DNA from 3 places in the Promicromonospora noduliphila genome. Region 3 is predicted to be linked to each of the others. Evidence: riboswitches for the same ligand, from Rfam matches in the RefSeq annotation. Region 3 holds a riboswitch; each other region holds the start of a gene.
The links. Region 3 has a riboswitch for thiamine pyrophosphate ahead of thiM (hydroxyethylthiazole kinase). Riboswitches for the same ligand answer to the same signal wherever they lie in the genome.

Region 1: another riboswitch for thiamine pyrophosphate. It lies ahead of AC0QU1_RS25055 (thiamine ABC transporter substrate-binding protein); the one in region 3 lies ahead of thiM (hydroxyethylthiazole kinase).
Region 2: another riboswitch for thiamine pyrophosphate. It lies ahead of AC0QU1_RS14980 (TenA family protein); the one in region 3 lies ahead of thiM (hydroxyethylthiazole kinase).

The regions. Positions count from the first base shown of each region.
Region 1 covers NZ_CM167806.1:5,739,460-5,743,700, forward strand. The annotation lists gene AC0QU1_RS25050 (ABC transporter permease) at 1-1,080, opposite strand, end outside; gene AC0QU1_RS25055 (thiamine ABC transporter substrate-binding protein) at 1,056-2,141, opposite strand; TPP riboswitch at 2,137-2,242, opposite strand; gene AC0QU1_RS25060 (DUF4235 domain-containing protein) at 2,280-2,558, shown strand; gene moaC (cyclic pyranopterin monophosphate synthase MoaC) at 2,714-3,184, shown strand; gene AC0QU1_RS25070 (MoaD/ThiS family protein) at 3,181-3,420, shown strand; gene AC0QU1_RS25075 (MogA/MoaB family molybdenum cofactor biosynthesis protein) at 3,496-3,993, opposite strand; gene AC0QU1_RS25080 (sulfite exporter TauE/SafE family protein) at 3,990-4,241, opposite strand, start outside.
Region 2 covers NZ_CM167806.1:3,402,601-3,406,841, reverse strand. The annotation lists gene AC0QU1_RS14990 (glucose 1-dehydrogenase) at 1-417, shown strand, start outside; gene AC0QU1_RS14985 (LLM class F420-dependent oxidoreductase) at 490-1,269, opposite strand; TPP riboswitch at 1,466-1,558, shown strand; gene AC0QU1_RS14980 (TenA family protein) at 1,550-2,317, shown strand; gene AC0QU1_RS14975 (SRPBCC family protein) at 2,408-2,839, shown strand; gene AC0QU1_RS14970 (methyltransferase domain-containing protein) at 2,990-3,748, opposite strand; gene AC0QU1_RS14965 (TetR/AcrR family transcriptional regulator) at 3,789-4,241, opposite strand, start outside.
Region 3 covers NZ_CM167806.1:3,751,146-3,755,386, reverse strand. The annotation lists gene thiD (bifunctional hydroxymethylpyrimidine kinase/phosphomethylpyrimidine kinase) at 1-370, opposite strand, end outside; gene thiE (thiamine phosphate synthase) at 367-1,086, opposite strand; gene thiM (hydroxyethylthiazole kinase) at 1,083-1,994, opposite strand; TPP riboswitch at 1,984-2,081, opposite strand; gene AC0QU1_RS16480 (TetR/AcrR family transcriptional regulator) at 2,133-2,735, opposite strand; gene AC0QU1_RS16475 (aldo/keto reductase) at 2,855-3,883, shown strand; gene AC0QU1_RS16470 (SDR family NAD(P)-dependent oxidoreductase) at 4,008-4,241, shown strand, end outside.

The DNA.
Region 1 (4,241 bases), 2.0 Mb from region 3:
GATCCGCAGCGACGTCGCCGTTGCCTCCCACACCGTCACGACCAGCGCGTTCCGCTCGCCGGTGGTCCCGAGCGCCACGTAGTTCCCCGGCCCCCAGGACCCGTCCGGCTCCCGGAACGACCGGGCGACCAGCCCGGCCAGCGGGAGCACGATGACCCCGCCGACGATCGCCGCACCGACCAGCGCCGTCGCCACGTCGCCCGGCGAGCGCCAGGACAGCGCCCGCGCCGCGCGACCCGACGAGACGAGGTGCAGCGCGGCCTCGCGCCGCCGTCGGGCCCGCGCGGACAGGATCAGGGCACCGGTGATGACCACGAGCTGCAGGATCGACAGCACCGACGCGGACCGCAGGTCCAGGAACTGCGTGGTGCGGGTCCAGATCTCGGTCTCGATGGTCCCGTACCGCACGCCGCCGAGCACGAGCACCACCCCGAACGCGGTGGCGCAGAACAGGAACACGACCGAGGCGGCCGACACGACGGCGGGCGCGAGGGACGGCAGCGTCACGGTCCGAAAGACCCGCGCGGGGCCGGCACCGAGCGATGCGGCGGCCTCCTCGGCCCGCGGGTCGAGCCGCTCCCACAGCCCGCCGACGGTCCGCACCACCACCGCCACGTTGAAGAACACCAGCGCGACGACGATCCCGGCCAGCGACTCCTCCAGCCCCAGGAACCCGAGGGTGCCGCCCGGCGCGAACAGCGCACGGAACGCGACGCCCACCACCACGGCGGGCAGCACGAACGGCACCGTCACGAGCCCGCGCACCAGGCCGCGCCCCGGGAACGACCGCCGGTACAGCAGGTGCGCGAGCGGCAGGCCGAGCAGCACCGAGAAGGCCGTGCCCAGGGCCGCCTGGGTCAGGGTGAGCCCGACGAGCCGCCACGTGCGCGGCCGGGACAGCACCTCGGTGAACCCGGTGAGGTCGAGCACGCCGTCAGGCACGAAGCCGCGGACCACGAGCGCGGCCACCGGCCACGCGAAGAAAACGGTGAGGAAGGCGAGGGGGACGGCGACCGCCGCCCCCCAGAGCAGCGGCGCCGGCCGCAGCCCGCCCCTCAGCCGACCACCGTTGCGGTCCACCGCTCGATCCACTCGTCCCGGTGCTCGCTCACGTCGGCCGGGTCCACCTCGAACGGCGCCTCGGCCTGGGGCGCGAACTTCTGCCAGTCCCCGGGCAGCGGCACAGAGGAGTCGGCCGGGTACATGTACATCGACTCCGGCAGCGCGGCCTGGACGTCCTGGGTGAGCAGGAAGTCCACCAGCTCCTTGGCGCCCTCGGGGTTATCCGTCCCGGCCAGGACGCCCGCGTACTCGACCTGCCGGAAGCAGGTCTCCAGCAGGGCGCTCGTGGTGGACTCCGAGCCGTCCTCGCTCACCGTGAACGCGGGCGACGTCGCGTACGACAGCGCGAGCGGCCGCTCGCCGCCCTCCCCGGCGCCCGAGAAGTCCACGTAGTACGCGTCCTCCCAGGAGTCGGCCACCTTGACGCCGTTGTCCACGAGCGAGGCCCAGTAGTCCTCGAACCCGTCCTCGCCGAACGCCCCGATCGTCGCCAGCAGGAACGCGAGCCCCGGGGACGACGTCGCCGGGTTGGTCACCACGAGCAGGTCCCGGTACCGCGGGTCGGCCAGGTCCTCCAGCGTCGTCGGCACCTCGAGGCCGGCCTGGTCGAACCACGCCTCGTCCGCGTTGACGCAGACGTCGCCCTGGTCGACCGGGGTCAGCGCCCCGCCGACCTGCTCGGCGCCCTCGGGGAGGTTCTCGGGCGTGTACTCCTCGACCACCCCGGCGTCGAGCGCGCGCGAGGCGAACGTGTTGTCGATGCCGAACACGGCGTCCCCGAGCGGGGCGTCCTTGGTCAGCACGAGCTGGTTGACCAGGGCCCCGGCGTCACCCGCCGCACTGACCTCGACGGTCAGGCCGGACCGCTCCTCGAAGCGGTCGACCAGCTTCTCGTCGAGCGCCCAGGAGTCATGGGTCACCAGCGTCACCGTGCCCGACGCCGACGGGTCGTCCCCGCCGGTCCCGGCACCGCCGTCCGGCCCGGCGGAACACCCGGTGAGCAGCAGCGCCGCCGAGAGCGCTCCGGTGACGGCTCCCGCATGAACGGTGCCGCGGTGGGTACCACAAAGACGCAACATCGTGCCTCCGACTTCCTCCGCCGGTGTGACCCGGATCAGGTTCAAGGGTCTGCGGTTCTCCGCACTCTCAGCGCCGTCGGGGCGCTCCCCTGTCGTTTCCATGCAGCCTAGTCGGCCGTCGGGGGCTACGGTGTGGAGGTGGCCCAGACTGAGACGGAACAGACACTCGCCGAGAAGGTCGGCACTCTTGCCCTGACGCTCGCGGCCGGCTGGGTCGCGCAGAAGGCGGTCAGCATGATCTGGAAGGGCGTCACCGGCAAGGACGCCCCGAGCAAGGCGGACGACCCGGAGCTCGACCTGGTGCAGGCGACCGTGTTCGCGGCGGTCGCCGCGGGCACCGCCGTCTTCGCCAAGCGGCTGGCCGCCAAGGGCGCGCACAAGGCGGCCATGCGGTTCTCGGGGCGCGTCGCCCGCTGAGGCCCGTCCGCCCGGCAGCGTCGCCGGGACCGGGGCTGCCGGGATCCCGGCTGCCGGGATCGCGGCCGACGGCCGCCGCGAGATCTCGCAGGCCGTGGTCCCACCATCGCAGCGCGACGACGGCCCCCTGACCACGAGCGCATAGGCTGAGGCCCGTGAGCTTCACGCACCTCGACGACCGCGGCCAGGCCCGCATGGTCGACGTCACCGCCAAGCAGCCGACCGTCCGCTCCGCGACGGCGTCGGGCACGGTCCGCTGCTCCTCCGCCGTCGTGCAGGCGCTGCGCGACGGCGCGGTGCCCAAGGGCGACGTGCTTGCGGTGGCGCGCATCGCGGGTATCGCCGCGGCCAAGAAGACGCCGGAGCTCCTGCCGCTGGCCCACGTGATCGGCGTGCACGGCGCGGCGGTGGACCTCGAGGTGACCGACGACGGCGTCGCCGTCACCGCGACCGTCCGCACCGCCGACCGCACGGGCGTCGAGATGGAGGCCCTCACGGCGGTGGCCGTCGCGGGCCTCGCCGTCGTCGACATGGTCAAGGGCCTGGACAAGTCCGTCTCGCTCGCCGACGTGCGGCTGGAGCGCAAGACCGGCGGCAAGTCGGGCGACTGGGTGCGCGCGGAATGATCACGGTCCGCTACTTCGCGGGCGCGCGGGAGGCCGCCGGGCGCGCCACAGAACAGCTCAGCGGCCCGACGTCGGTCGCGGGCCTCCGCAGCACCCTCACCGCGGCCCACCCGGCCCTGGGCGCCGTGCTGCCGAAGTGCGCGCTGCTGGTCGCGGGCGCCCGGGCGACGTCGGACGAGGCGGCAGTGCCCGACGGGGTCACGGTCGACGTGCTCCCGCCGTTCGCGGGCGGCTAGCTTTCCCTGGTTGTGGGCGTAGTTCTCGCGCCCACAACCCATGTCGCCGCAGCGGCCGCGACCACGCCGAAGAAGTCAGTGGTCCCCGCCGTCGAGCTGTGACCGCACGTGCGGCCAGAGCGTCAGCACCACCTCGATCCCGTCCCGTACACCGCCGGACGACCCGGGCAGGTTCACGACGAACGCGCGCGTGCCGTCGGCGGCGCTGGCCACGCCGGCCAGCCCCCTGGACATCGCCGCGGTGGGCACCCCGGCGGCAATGCCCCGCTGCCGGACGGCCTCGGCGACCCCGGGGACCTCGTAGTCGAGCACCTCGCGCGTACCCTCCGGCGTGAGGTCGCGCGGCGTGATCCCCGTGCCGCCCGTGGTGAGGACCAGCCGCGCGCCGTCGTCCAGCGCGGTGCGCAGCACGTCACGAACGGGCCCGACGCCGTCGGGCACCAGGTGCGTGACCACCTCCGTGAGGCCGGCCTGCTGCAGGAGCCACACCGCCGTCGGACCGGACCGGTCCTCGGCCTCGCCACGTGCGCAGCGGTCGGAGACGGTGATCACGGCTACCCGGTCGGACGTCATGCCGACACGCTATCGGCCTCCGGCTCCTGCGGCTTCGGCGCCGCCTCGACCTCGGCCTTGGCCTCGGCGGCCTCAGCGGCCTTGTTCCGGCGGTGCGCCAGCACGGACCAGACGACGGCGGCCGCCCAGCCGACCCAGATCACCGCGTACACCGCAACGGCCACACCCTCGGGGGCGGCGATCCAGTCGCTGTTGAGCAGCGTGCGGGTGTTGGTGAGCACGATGACACCGCCCACGAGCGAGCCCAG
Region 2 (4,241 bases), 350 kb from region 3:
AAGCCCGAGCTCGTCGCGGAGCTCGGGGCCGAGTACCACACGCGGCCCGTCGTCGACGTCGCCCGCGCCGTCGAGCCGGACGTGGTGATCGAGGCGACCGGCGCGAGCCAGGTCGTGCTCGACGCGCTGTCCGCGACCGGGAGCTACGGCGTCACGTGCCTGACCGGCGTCACGTCGGCCGGACGCCGGATCTCGTTCGACGCCGGGGCGCTGAACCGCGAGATCGTGCTGGAGAACGACGCCGTGATCGGCTCGGTGAACGCCAACCTGGCGCACTACCGCTCCGCCGCGGAGATCCTGGCCCGGGCCGACGTCGGCTGGCTGGGTCGCCTGGTGACCCGCCGGGTGCCGCTCGACGACGCCGTGGAGGCGTTCGCGAGCGACTCCGGCGGGATCAGGACCGTCCTGGAGCTCTGAGGACAGGCCCGGCCCGGAACAAGCCGGGCCCGGGACACCAGACGTCGGGCCGCGGGCCGGGCCGTCGGTGCCTCAGCCCCGGGCGTCCCGCCAGGCGATCCAGTCCTTCGCGGTGGACAGGTCGTAGTCCGGTCCGCTCACCTCCACCGTGAACAGCGTGGCGCCGGCGGCCACGAGGGCGTCGCCCGTCGCGGCGGGCGGTCCGCTCGCCTCGGCCGAACGCTCCACCAGCGCGGCGGTGTCCCGGCCGACGGCGGCGCCGTGCTCGTCGAGGATCGCGGACTTCCTGGTGAGGGTCGACGCGCCGCCGAACGAGTGCCAGATGTCGGCGTGCTCCGCCACGATCCGCAGGGTCTTGCGCACCCCGCCGCCACCGATCAAGAGCGGGATCTCGCGTGTGGGCGCCGGGTTGCCCGCCGCGAGACGGGCCTTGATGCGCGGCACGGCGTCGGCCAGGCTCGCGATGCGCGACCCCGCGGTGCCGAACTCGTAGCCGAACCGGTCGTAGTCGCGCCGGAACCAGCCGGCGCCCAGGCCGAGGATGAGGCGCCCGCCGGACATGTGGTCGACGGTTCGCGCCATGTCGGCCAGCAGGTCGGGGTTGCGGTACCCGATGCCCGTCACCAGCGTGCCGATCTCGACACGCTCGGTCTGCTCGGCCCAGGCGCCGAGCATGGTCCAGGACTCGAAGTGCTTGCCGTCGAGATCGCCGTGCAGCGGGAAGAAGTGGTCCCAGTTGAAGACGATGTCCGCGCCGGCATCCTCGGCGCGGAGCACCGCGTCCCGGATGGCGCGGTACTCGGCGTGCTCGGGCTGGATCTGGATACCGATGCGAATCGGGCGCTCTGTCATATTTGCAGCCTACGACCCACGCCCGCGCTCCACGCCGTCGTGCCACGGCGCTGGGCCACGACGTCCCGACGTCGCCACGCGCACCGACGTCGCCACGCGCACGACGTCGTCACGCACACGACGTACGGCGCGACACACGACGTACGGCGCGACACACGGCGGCCCGACGCCGCGGCCCGGCCTGGTAGCCTCGGCGGCACGTGACACGGGGTGCCCTGTCCGGGCTGAGACCACACCCGTCGAACCTGATCCAGATCATGCTGGCGAAGGGATGTCCACCGTGACTTCTGCTGTCCCCATTTCCACCTCCACCGCGCCCGCCGACGGCGCCCCGCCCGCCGACGGCGCCCCACCCCGCCCCTTCACAACCGAGGCATGGGAACACATCGCCCCCTGGCGCGAGGCGGTGGAGCGCATGCCGTTCGTCCGGGCGCTCGCCGACGGCTCGCTGCCCGCCGAGTCCTTCGCGTTCTACCTCGGCCAGGACGCCGCCTACCTGCGCGAGTACTCCCGGGTCCTGGCCCGCGCGGCACAGGCCGCGCCCGACGCGGCCACGCAGGGTTTTCTCGCGCGCTCGTCCGTCACGGCGCTGGAGGTGGAGACGGCGCTGCACCGCGACTGGCTGGGCGCGCACGCCGGGCTCGACCCGCACGACGTCGCCGCCGTCGAGCCGTCGCCGGTCACGGCGGCGTACACGGGCCACCTGCACGCCGCGGCGTCGGGCAGCTACGCGGAGACGGTCGCGGCGCTGCTGCCCTGCTTCTGGCTGTACGCGCACATCGGGAACGTGCTCGTGGACCTGGCCGGACGCCGGCCCGGCGGCCTGGCGGACCATCCGTACGCCGCGTGGATCGGCACGTACGGCGACGCGGGCTTCCAGGAGTCGACCCGCCAGGCCAAGCTCCTGGCCGACGACGCGGCGCGCTGGGTCTCGCCAGAGGAGCGGGCGCGGATGCTGCGCGCGTTCGAGATCTCGTCGGTGCACGAGTACCTCTTCTTCGAGCAGGGCCTCACCCGCCCGGCCTGGCCGACGCCGCCGCGCGCCTGACGCGTGTCGGTCGGGTTCCCACGGGCGCCCCAGGGTCGAGACTATGGGTGACGCCGGCCGACGGCGGCGACCCCGAGGACAGGAGCACCGATGCCGAACTACAGCACCTCCGCCGAGATCGACGCCGCGCCCGAAGCGGTATGGGCGGTCCTGTCCGACGTCGAGCACATGCCCGACTGGACGTCGTCCATGACGTCGGTGGAGATCATTGACGGGCCCAACCCGCCGGACGTCGGCACGCAGGTGCGGATCGAGCAGCCGAGGCTGCCGCTGGCGGTCTGGCTGGTCGACGAGTGGGACCCGCCGCGGCACTTCGCCTGGATCAGCGAGACGCCCGGCATCACCACGCAGGCGGAGCACCTCGTCGAGCCGCTGCCGGACGGCCGCAGCCGGGTCACGCTCGCGATCACGCAGACCGGCGGCCTGGCGTGGCTGCTGGGCCGGCTGCTGATGGGCCGCACGCGGCGGTACGTCGACACCGAGCTCGCCGGGTTGAGGGCTCGCGTGACACAGCGGGGCTGAGGCGGCGACGGTTCCGGCGTCCGTAGTCCGGCCGGCCGGGACCACGCCGTCGTCGGCCAAGGCGGGCCGGGCTTGGGCGGGCCGGGCGTGCAGGCGGGCCGGGCGTGCAGGCGGGCCGGGCGTGCAGGCGGGCCGGGCACGCAGGCGGGCTCAGGCCCGCGTCGCCACCGCGAACACCCGGCGGAACGCCAGCGGCGTGCCGTACGGGCGCTCGGGGTAGGCCGCGCGCAGCGCCGCCCCGAGCTCCTCCTCGAACCGCGCGCGCAGCGCGGGATCCTTGGCCTCCAGCGCCTGGAGCGTGGGCTGGGCACCCGTGGCCGCGATCCAGCGCAGCACCGGGTCCGGGCCGTGCAGCAGGTGCGTGTAGGTGGTCTCCCAGGCGTCCACCGTCCAGCCCGGTCGGGCCAGCAGGTCCAGGTACTCGGCAGGGTCGGCGGTGGCCCGCCGCTCGACCGGCCCCACGACGTCGGCGTACGGCTCCCGGGCGGCGACCTCCCGCAGCAGGACGTGGCTGGGTGCGTCGTGGTTGCCCGGCACCTGGAAGGCGAACGTCTGCGCCGCCCGGTCGGCGAGCGTGGTCAGCAGCTCGCGGTGCCCCGGCACCCACTGGAGCGCGGCGTTGCTGATGACCAGGTCCGCCGTGCGGTCGTCGGTGCTGAGGTCGGCGAGCACGTACTCGGTGGCCGGGTCGGCGGCGCGCGCCTGCTCGATCATCGCGGGGGAGGCGTCCACCCCGGTCACGCGGGCCGCCGGCCAGCGGGCACGGAGCACGGCCGTGAGGTGCCCGGGCCCGCAGCCCAGGTCGACGATCGTGGCGGGCGACCCGGGCACGCGCGCGACCAGCTCGGTGAACGGACGCGACCGCTCGTCGGTGTACCGCAGGTATGCGCCGGGATCCCAGTCTGCCATCACCACTCCTTGCCGCCAAGTATCTTGACGTCAAGATACATTACGCGCGCACGAGGTCCACCAGGTCGGCCACGAGCTGCTCGGCCGACGGCGCGCCCGGCTTCTTGCTCAGGTGCCCGGCCAGGTCCAGGTCGACGGCGCCGTGGCCCAGCGACCAGATCAGCGGGGCGATGCGGTCGGCGTCGCCGGACAGCGCGCCGTCGGCCACCGCGTCGCGGACCAGGCCGTACAGGAACTCCGACGTGGCGTCGGCGGCAGCGCCGAGCTGCGCGTGCGGCTCGGCGCCCCAGGCGCCGAAGACCAGCCGGAACCGCGTAGGGCGGCTGCGCGCCCACCGCACGTAGGCGACGGCGGCGGCCTCGACCCGGCCCGCGTACCCGGAGTCGGCGGCCTGGTCCGCCGCCGTCCGCATCGCGCCGGCGAGCCGGTCCAGCTCGACGGCGGCCACCGACGCCAGGAGGTCGGACTTGTCGATGAAGTGCTTGTAGGGCGC
Region 3 (4,241 bases):
CCGAGGTCGCGACCATCACCGGGTCCAGCACCACGAACGGCGCGCGCCCGGCGGACCGCAGCTCGCGCAGGGCGGCCGCTATCGCGCGGGCGATCTCGGCGTCCGTCGTCATGCCGATCTTCACGGCGTCCACCGCGACGTCGGCGAACAGCGTCTCGAGCTGCGCGGTCACCATGTCGGCGGGCACCGGCAGCACGCGCGTCACGCCGGTCGTCGACTGCGCGGTCAGGCCGGTGAGCACCGCGCACCCGTAGCCGCCGAGCGCGGCGAAGGTCTTCAGGTCGGCCTGGATGCCCGCACCGCCGGACGGGTCCGAGCCGGCGATCGTCAGCGCGACTACCGGGTGGCCGCTCGGGCGGACACCGCTCACGAGGCCGGTCCTGCCGTCACGCCGGACCGCATACCGGCGTGGTCACCACGCGTGCGGCCGCCCGCCCGTACCGCGTCCCAGGCACGTGCGATCTCCCGCGCGGACGCCGCCGGGTCCGGCCTGCCGCACACCGCGGAGACGACGGCGCTGCCGACCGCGCCGGCGTCGTGCACGGCCGGGACGTCGGCGGCGCGCAGCCCGCCGATCGCCACGCACGGCAGGGGCGTCGCAGCCGCGACGACGGCGAGCCGCGCGAAGCCGATCGCCGGGCGCGCGTCGGTCTTGGACAGGGTGGGCCGCACCGGCCCGACGCCGAGCAGGTCGACCGTGCCCGGCGGGAGGTCGGCCGTCGCGCGCGCCTCCTCGGGCGTGCTCACGCTGAGCCCGAGGTGCCGTCCCGGGCCGAGCAGCCGCCGCGCGGAGACGGGGTCCAGGTCGTTCTGGCCCACGTGGGCGCCGTCGGCGTCGATGACGAGCGCCACGTCCACCCGGTCGTTGACGACGAGCGGCACCCCGAGCGGGCGCAGCAGGGTGACCAGGGCGTGCCCGAGGTCCACCAGCTCGCGTGTGGTCGCCCCCGGGTCGCGGAGCTGGACGGCGGTCACGCCGCCGGCGACCGCGGCGTCGACGGTCGCGACGACGCCCGCCGGGCCGCCGCACTGCGCGGTGTCGGTGACGAGGTAGACGGACGGGTCGAGGCGGGGCCGGGCGTTCATGCGTCGGCCCGCGCGGACTCGTGCGCGCCGTCGCCGGCCACCTCGGCAGCGGCCCTGTCCGAGACCTCGCCAGCGGCAAGCCCGGCAGTCCCGGCGCCCTCGCCAGCGGCCGACTCGACGGTGACACCACCGCCGTACCCCACCGCGTCCGGGTCGACGTCGAAGACCCGGTCGATCAGCTCCACGGCGAAGCTGCCCGGCGCGGGCGAGTTCGTGAGGTCGGCGGCGACGCAGAGCCACGCCGTCGCGGCGGTGGCGGCGAGCAGGCGGTCCTCGGTCACGGCCGCACAGGCCGCCACCAGGGCGCCGAGCGCGCAGCCGACCCCGGTGACCCGCGTCATCAGCGACGTGCCCGCCTGGACGCGGACCACCCGTTCGCCGTCGGTCACCAGGTCGGTCGCGCCGCTGACGGCGATCACCGCGCCGGACGACCGGGCGAGGCCGAGCGCGACGCCCCGTACGCCGTCCGGCGTGTCGAGGGAGTCCACGCCGCGGCCGCCGGCGCCGCCGGCGAGGGCCTGGATCTCGGAGGCGTTGCCGCGCACGACGGCGGGGCCGCGCGCCAGGAGCTCGGCGGCGAGCCGGGTGCGCAGCGGTAGCGCGCCGATGGCTACCGGGTCGAGCACCCACGGCACGCCCGCCGCGGTGGCGCCGTCGACGGCGGCCCGCATGCCGTCGGCCTGGCCGCCCTCGACCGTGCCGAGGTTGATCAGGAGGCCGCCCGCTGCGCCCGCCATGACGGGCGCCTCCTCGGGGTCGGCGACCATGGCGGGCGCCGCACCCGCCGCGAGCAGCAGGTTCGCGGTGAAGTTGGTGACCACGACGTTGGTCACGCAGTGCACAAGGGGTGAGGTGCTGCGCACCGCTGTGACGACCGACGCGACGGCGTCGGGCAAGGCTGAACCCATGAGGCGTTCCCTTCGCTAGCACTACCTAGATCAGGTTCCACGGGTACGTCTCAGCCGGGCCATCGCCCGGCGCCCCGCGCCAATGGGCACCACCATAGGCCGACGGCGGCGGTGTTCGAAACCGTCTCCGGGCGGCCGTCAGGCTCCTCGTGGGCCGGGCTGGGCCGGCTCCGCCCCGCACTGCAGCCCGTCCACGAGCAGGTCGACCATGCGCCGGCCGTGCTCCGGCTCCTCGTCGTCCATGGGCAGGGACAGCTTGGACACGGCGTACAGGAGGTCCTTGGGGCTGGCGACGGCGCGGATCTCACCGGCGTCGACCGCCGCGTCGAGCAGCGCACCGACGGCGGGGCCGAGCCGCCCGATGAAGTAGCCCGGCAGGGCGTCGAACGCCGGGTCGCCCGAGTGCAGGGCCGAGGCGAGCCCGCGCTTGGTGACGAGGAACTCGGTGTACCGCTGCAGCCACTTCTCCAGGGCCACCACCGGCTCGTGCTTCCCCGCCAGGACGGGGGCTGCGTCGGCGCAGGCGTCCACCTCGTTCTGGAACACGGCCTTGACCAGGTCGGAGCGCTTGGGGAAGTGCCGGTACAGGGTGCCGACGCCGACGCCGGCCAGGTCGGCGATCTCCTTCGCGGGAGCGTCGACGCCCGACGTGCCGAAGGTGGCCTTCGCGGCGTCGAGCAGCGCGTCGATGTTGCGCTGCGCGTCGGCGCGCAGCGGGCGCTGCGCTGTGTTCTGGGTCACGTCACTCCATCCCTTGCTATCCGGAACGGCTTTCCATATAGTTCTGGAAGAGCGTTCCGCTTAGTTCCAGAGTACGGCATAGCGCGGGCGCCGACCAGACCTCGACCCCAGGAGGAGCCATGCAGTACCGCACACTCGGTAGGACCGGGATCAGGGTCAGCCCCTACGCGCTGGGCGCGATGATGTTCGGCGCGATCGGCAACCCCGACCACGAGGAATCGATCAAGATCATCCACAAGGCCCTCGACGCGGGCATCAACTTCATCGACACGGCCGACGCCTACTCGCACGGTGAGTCCGAGGAGATCGTGGGCAAGGCGCTCAAGGGGCGGCGCGACGATGTCGTGCTGGCCACCAAGGTCAACCTGCCCATGGGCGACGACCCCAACCGGCGCGGGAACTCCCGCCGCTGGATCATCGCGGAGGTCGAGAACTCGCTGCGCCGCCTGGGCACCGACTACATCGACCTGTACCAGGTCCACCGGCCCGACCCGGACACGGACGTCGAGGACACGCTCGCCGCCCTGACCTACCTGATCAACTCGGGCAAGGTGCGGGCCATCGGATCGTCCTCGACGCCCGCCGTCGACATCGTCCAGGCGCAGTGGGTCGCCGAGCGGCGCGGTCTGGAGCGCTTCCGTACCGAGCAGCCCCCGTACTCGATCCTGAACCGCGGGATCGAGCGCGACGTGCTGCCGGCCGTCCAGCAGTACGGCATGGGCGCCCTGGTGTGGAGCCCGCTGGCCGGCGGGCTGCTCACGGGCCGGTACCGCAAGGGCCAGGACGCCGACACCCACCGGGCGCGGTACGGCTTCGAGCACCTGCGCGACGAGCGCCGCCTCGACGTGGTCGAGCAGCTCATCCCCGTCGCCCAGGACGCGGGGATGCCGCTGAACCACCTCGCCATGGCGTTCGCCATCGCCCACCCGGGCGTCACCTCCGCGATCATCGGCCCGCGCACCATGGAGCACCTCGACAGCGCGCTCGCCGGCGCCGAGGTGACCCTGACCGACGACGTCCTCGACCGGATCGACGCCATCGTGCCGCCCGGCACCGACGTCGGCCGCCTCGACATGGCCTACGACCCGCCCGCGATCTACCAGGCGGCGCTGCGCCGTCGGCCCGCGGACGAGCGCGCGGCGGCGTGACCGCGCTGCCCCACACCAGGCGCGCCGACCGCGCCGCGTCGCACCAGGCGCCCTGACGGCGCCGCCTCGCACCAGGCGCCCTGACGGCGCCGCCTCGCACCACCCAGACGGACAAGGACCTGTCATGACACACAAGCAGCAGCCCATCGGAACCGGGTTCACCGCGGCCTCCACGGTCGACGACGTGCTCGCGGGCATCGACCTGACCGGCAAGAACGTCGTCATCACCGCCGGCCACTCCGGGCTCGGCCTCGTGGCGACGCGTGCGCTGAGCCGGGCCGGCGCGTCGGTGACCGTCGGCTCGCGGGACACCGAGCGAGCGGCGGCGGCGGTCGCCGGGATCGAGCGGGTGGAGGTC